Regions from separate parts of the Bacillus sp. GbtcB14 genome, predicted to be linked through region 1. Evidence: riboswitches for the same ligand, from Rfam matches in the RefSeq annotation. Region 1 holds a riboswitch; the other holds the start of a gene.

Region 1 (3,169 bases):
CTTGGAATCCACTTAATAAAAAAGAGATCAAAACTTTTTATGTACTGCAGTGCTTCCTCTAATAGTGGTGCAAACATTTTATTTTTTGCGTATTCTTTTTCAACAGCTCGCTCGACAAGTTGCGAATCTGTACGAAAAGAGACAATGTTATAATTATGCTCCGTGCAATATTTTAATGCCGCAAGTAAAGCGTGGTATTCTGCTTCATGATTGGACATTGTCCCAAGGGGCAATGATAATTGTACAGCTGGTTGCACCCCTTTAATAAATACGCCTGCACCAGAAGGACCAGGATTTCCTTTTGATGCACCATCAATATATACTTCAATCAAAATGAGAAACCTCCAAATGATAAGATGATCCCCTACTTATATATTTCTTTGAAGTAGGGGATAGGGTACTTAGCCGATTGTAATACTATAACGACATGTAAATGTTTCATTCGCTTGTAAAGATTGAATTCCTTTTTTTTCCTTGAAATCTTTTGCTGGATTTACTTCATCAGCAATTCCGTACCAAGGTTCAATACATAAGAAAGGTGCGTTCTCACCTGGTGTCCATACGCCGACAAATGGGAACCCATCAAATTCTACCTTTACAAATTTATTATGTTTATGAGAACGAATAGAGATTTCATCCGTATTCATATTTTCAAAAATAAGTGCATCATTTTTGAATAAATCGTATGTAAGTGGCAATTCATTCGTATTTTCAGCGATTAATTGCTTTTTACTAGAAAGGTAAGGTCCTTCTAATACACTTGTTTCTAAGCGTTCAGAACCATTAAATGATAAATGGTAATCTGTAAATGATTCACCCTCTAATAACGGGAAGTTGAATCCAGGATGCGCCCCGATTGAGAAGAACATCTCTTTTGAAGTAGGGTTATTCACTTCATATGTTACATGAACGATTTGTCCGTCTAGCTCATAAGAAACAAGTAACTCAAATTCGTATGGGTATTTTTTTAATGTTTCTTCATTACTAGTTACAATATAAGTGATTTTCGTTTCACTTTGTTCTTTTACAGAGAATGTAAGATCACGAGCAAAGCCGTGTTGTGTTAAAGAATAAGGTTTACCATCTACGTAGTATGTATCATTTACTAATCGGCCGACAATTGGGAACAAAATTGGTGCGCGGCGCCCCCAATAAGTAGAATCGCCTTGCCATAAGTATTCAGTGTTGTCTTCTTTTAAGCGAACGCTTTGTAATTCTGCACCTTTGTCAGAAATGGAAACGATCACTTTTTCATTTTGAATTGTTGCAGTCATGAAGTAAAACCTCCTAAATCTTTCATATATTTCATTATACGTTGTCTAAAAGAAAAAAGGTAGTTCATGATAGGAATCTATTGACGAAAGGGGGGCTACCGCGTAAAATATAATCTTGTTGCTTAAAAAACGAATAACGTGGTTCGAAACCATCCCACGTAAAAAAACTAAGGAGATTTTGTCATGAATATTAGAACTTTAGTCGGTAATGGTATTTTAGCGGCATTATATATTGCTGTTTCTATGCTTATTCAGCCATTTGGCTTTACGAGTGTACAGTTTCGTATTTCAGAGATGTTTAATCATCTCGTTGTATTTAATAAGAAAGCAATTTACGGAATTGTATTAGGTGTATTTTTAACGAATCTCTTTTTCTCACCTATGATCGCTTACGATTTAGTATTTGGAGTAGGGCAATCTATTCTTGCATTAGTTGCGACGATTATTTCTATGCGATTTATTAAAGGTGTTTGGGCTCGTATGGTTTTTAATACAGTTATTTTTACAATTACAATGTTTATGATTGCAATTGAACTTCATCTTGCATTTGATCTACCATTTATGTGGACTTGGTTAACATGTGCAGCGGGTGAATTCGTTGTAATGGCGATTGGTATGCCTGTAATGTACTGGATTAATAAACGAGTACAATTTGAAAGATTTATGTAATAGATAAAAGAGCTATTCCTATAGGGATAGCTCTTTTTGTATGGAGTCAAATTGAATATAATACTGTGACTCTTGATACAATATAATAAAATAAAGTGAGGCTTTCATTAGCTGGCTACATATAAGAAGTCTTATATAAGGGGAATCTAGTATGAAATATAAAATCCATTGGTTGTATAAAACGAAGCGCGGTTTGCAGACGGAATTAACGACAGGTTATATGAACATAGAAGATGTATTGCAATTTGCAGAGGATTTCGAGAAAACAGGAAGAGTGAAAGAACTATCATTTTATGATGAAATGGATGCAGAATGGTCATTAAAGGAAATGAAAAAGCTGAGTAAACAAATAGAAGAAGAGCCTCAAGAAATACTCGTTTATTTTGATGGTGGTTATGATGTACAGACGAAAGAAGCTGGAGTAGGTATATGTGTATACTATAAAAAGGGAAATACAAAATACCGAATTCGCCGTAATGCATATATTGAAGGTATATATGATAATAATGAAGCAGAATATGCATCATTATTATACGGCATGAATATACTCGAGGAATTAGGGATTAAGTATGAAGCAGTTACACTTCGCGGTGATTCTCAAGTTGTACTGCAGCAATTGGCCGGGGAATGGCCTTGTTATGATGAACATTTAAATCATTATTTAGACCAAATTGAACAAAAAGCGAAGCAAATGAAATTAAAACTTGTATGTGAGCCGATATCTAGAAAACAAAATAAAGAAGCACATCAATTAGCAACGCAAGCATTAGAAGGAAAAGTCATTGATAGTCATAAAGAAATAACCGAATAGAGAGGTGCAACGGTGGATAAAAAGCAACTCATTACAGAGGTAAATGACTTATTAGAAACATATTGTGAAGGGTGTTTTTTACGAGAACATAATCGAAAGACAAATAGTAAATATTATGCTCATTCTTTTTGTATTAGGCAATGTACAGTTGGAGAAACATTGAAAAAGTATGGAGAACAGTTGTCATGAAAAAAACATCCAGAGAAAATTCTCTGGATGTTTTTTAGTGTCTTGCTTCGTTTAGTTGATGCTCGCATTTACTTAATTTCTTTTCCTCATTCATTAAAAATGGCTCATCTAAATCTGTCGCAACAGATTTCATAATTTCAAGCTGAGAGCGAGCGGCTTCTACGGCAGTAGTCGCATGCTCTAATGTATCTGGATCCATTGAAATTGTCGCTGACCCTACCATTTT
Region 2 (3,169 bases), on a different contig from region 1:
CGATCTAAATTTGTATCAGTGGATTCAATTTCTTGATTTGCATGAACAAAGACATCTTACGCAGTTAAAAGAGGCGAAACACGCAATTTTACAGCGATAATTAGAAGGAAGTGGGAGACCACTTCTTTTTTGATACGTGCATAGTTTTCTTTCTTATTTTGGAATACTACATGGAGAAAGAAAAGAAGGAGTTGGAAAGTATGTCCAAGAAAAAGAAAGAAGAAGAGCGCGCGTGGAAAGCACGTAAAGAAAATCAAAAACCACATGGAAAGGTGAAAGCCTTTGCTGAATTAGTTGAAGGAACAGAAAAAACGTGATGATTATTTCATCACGTTTTTTGTATGAGTGGAAAAGTTAATAAGAAGGTTGTACCAGTACCTTTTTCGCTTATAATATCAATTTTTCCGTCCATAGCTTGTATAACACTGAATACGACCATCATTCCAAGACCAGTACCTTTTTCTTTTGTTGAGTAGAAAGGGGATCCAAGGCGTTTTACTTGTTCTTGATCCATACCAATTCCTGTATCTTTGATATACAATTGTATATGTTTATGGTCTGGAACTAAAGTAAGTACGAGATCACCGCCTGTAGGCATAGCCTCAATACAGTTTTTTAAAATATTTAATAAACATTGGTTTAGTTTTTGTTTTTCACCAGCGATATAGAAAGATGTACTTTGTTTGATGTAGTGGATACGAACGTTTGTTAAATTAGCAAGAGGTGTGATTAAAGATAGGGCATGCAATAATTCTTCCTCTACTTGTAACTGTTGTTCTTTTTCAATACTTGGTTTCGCGAAAGTTAAGTAGTCTGTAAGAACATGATTTGCTTGTTCGATTCCGTTGATGGCTATGTCGATATATAATTTTCGCTCTTGCTCAGTGCATGTATTTGACTGCAAAAGTTGTAAAAATCCTTTTGTTGAAGTTAATGGATTGCGAATCTCATGAGAGATGGACGCTGCCATTTCGCCAATTAAATGGAATTTTTCGGCATTCATAAGTTCGTTTTGAAGACGAACTTGCATTTGTAGTATGTGTAGCAAATATAAAATAAGGATTGTTCCAATTATTGTACATATTTCGTATACGATAATATGAGGTATGTAATCTGCACTATTTGTAACCTCTGAAAGGAAAGATGGTATCCAACCCAAGCCAAATATGAGACTGTAAAAGATAGCGAGTGCTATTTTTATACGATTAGAACTTCGGTTAAATAGTTTGTATGTTAATAGTAGAACAATAAATAGTAGAACCGAAGCGGTAAGAGATGGGAATACACCTATTCCACCTAATAAGAAGCGGTATATGTTTAATACAGCTAAGATGGAAGCACCAGCAATAGGACCTCCTGTTAATGTACCGACAATTAATACGATATGGCGCATATCAAATTGAAAGCCATAATTTGTTTTTGCTCCGAAAGTAATACATAGTATGGTAGTGAGGCAACACAATGTAATAAATATAGCTGAATTTAATTTAGGAGATCGTTTCCCTTTTTGATTCCAAAATAAATGGTATACGAGCATTGTAACAAGGATGAATAATATATTTAAAAAGAGATAAATAATAAAGGGTTTCAGTAGGATGCCTCCTCTCTTCTCACATTAAATTAATCATACTATAAAATAAAAGAAATGAAATGAGAAATAGCGGAAAAAATCAGAAATTTTTTCTGGTAGTATACAATATGTTACAATAAGCTTTGTCAATGAAAGAAGGAATTCCGTGCATTACACGGGAGAGGTTCGCGAACTCCCTCTATAAAAAACTATGGAAACAACAATATCTTTAGGTATTGTTTTGTTTTTTTATTGTGACAGTTCAAGAACGTTCTTTCTTCTTATTCGTAGTAGAGAAGGAGAATGAGTGAAATGAAAAAAGAAAAGGCAGTTGTTGTTTTCAGTGGAGGACAAGATAGTACGACATGTTTATTTTGGGCAATAGAGCAGTTTGCAGAAGTAGAGGCTGTAACGTTTAATTACAATCAACGTCATAAGCTAGAAATTGATTGTGCAGCGGAAATTGCAAAAGAGCTAGGAATTAAACATACGGTACTAGATATGAGTCTATTAAATCAACTTGCTCCAAATGCGTTAACGAGAACGGATATGGAGATTACACATGAAGAAGGTGAATTGCCATCGACGTTTGTAGATGGACGAAATTTACTATTCTTATCATTTGCTGCTGTATTAGCAAAACAAGTTGGGGCACGTCATATTGTAACGGGTGTATGTGAAACTGATTTTAGTGGTTATCCAGATTGCCGTGACGTGTTTGTGAAATCGTTAAACGTTACTTTAAATTTATCCATGGATTATCCGTTCGTAATTCATACACCACTTATGTGGATTGATAAAGCGGAAACATGGAAATTATCAGATGAACTGGGAGCATTCGAGTTTGTTCGAGAAAAAACATTAACATGTTATAACGGAATCATTGGTGATGGTTGCGGTGAATGTCCAGCATGTCAACTTCGTAAAGCAGGATTAGATACGTACCTACAAGAACGCGAAGGAGCGAGTAACTAATGGATAACTTCTTTGGATTTCGCATTGTAGAAAATTTGCAAAAAATGGACGAGGATATTCAGCGTAAACAGCTTAAATATCATAATAAAAGAGTAATGGTCAGCAAGGAATTTACATTTGATGCAGCACACCATTTACACTGTTATGAAGGGAAATGTAAAAACTTACATGGTCACACATATAAAGTTGTATTTGGGATTAGTGGATATGTGAATGAAATAGGTCTTGCAATTGACTTTGGAGATATAAAAGAAATTTGGAAGAATGAAATAGAAATTTATTTAGACCATCGTTATTTAAACGAAACGTTACCAGCAATGAATACGACGGCTGAAAACATGGTCGTTTGGATTTACGAAAAAATGGCAGAAGCATTAATAAAAGATAATCGTGCGAACGAATATAAAGGAGCTCGTGTTGAATTTGTTCGTCTTTTCGAGACGCCAACTAGTTATGCGGAAGTAAGACGGGAGTGGATGCTCGATGAGTAAAATCCCTGTCTTAGAAATATTTGGTCCGACTATTCAAGGTGAAGGAATGGTTGTGGGACAAAAGACGATGTTTATCCGTACAGCAGGTTGTGATTATAGCTGCGCATGGTGTGATTCTGCTTTTACGTGGGAT

The links. Region 1 has a riboswitch for preQ1 ahead of KVT31_RS08240 (QueT transporter family protein). Riboswitches for the same ligand answer to the same signal wherever they lie in the genome.
Region 2: it holds a riboswitch for preQ1, as region 1 does, so the genes downstream of both, queC (7-cyano-7-deazaguanine synthase QueC) here and KVT31_RS08240 (QueT transporter family protein) in region 1, are expected to answer to the same signal.

What each region holds. Positions count from the first base shown of each region.
Region 1 covers NZ_JAGXJT010000002.1:638,412-641,580, reverse strand. The annotation lists gene KVT31_RS08250 (reverse transcriptase-like protein) at 1-332, opposite strand, end outside; gene KVT31_RS08245 (aldose 1-epimerase family protein) at 402-1,274, opposite strand; PreQ1 riboswitch class I at 1,407-1,451, shown strand; gene KVT31_RS08240 (QueT transporter family protein) at 1,458-1,943, shown strand; gene KVT31_RS08235 (ribonuclease H family protein) at 2,095-2,754, shown strand; gene KVT31_RS08230 (zinc-finger domain-containing protein) at 2,767-2,943, shown strand; gene KVT31_RS08225 (DUF2564 family protein) at 2,978-3,169, opposite strand, start outside.
Region 2 covers NZ_JAGXJT010000003.1:600,365-603,533, forward strand. The annotation lists gene KVT31_RS12000 (DinB family protein) at 1-100, shown strand, start outside; gene KVT31_RS30250 (DUF6254 family protein) at 201-317, shown strand; gene KVT31_RS12005 (ATP-binding protein) at 329-1,537, opposite strand; PreQ1 riboswitch class I at 1,746-1,789, shown strand; gene queC (7-cyano-7-deazaguanine synthase QueC) at 1,883-2,545, shown strand; gene queD (6-carboxytetrahydropterin synthase QueD) at 2,545-3,036, shown strand; gene queE (7-carboxy-7-deazaguanine synthase QueE) at 3,029-3,169, shown strand, end outside.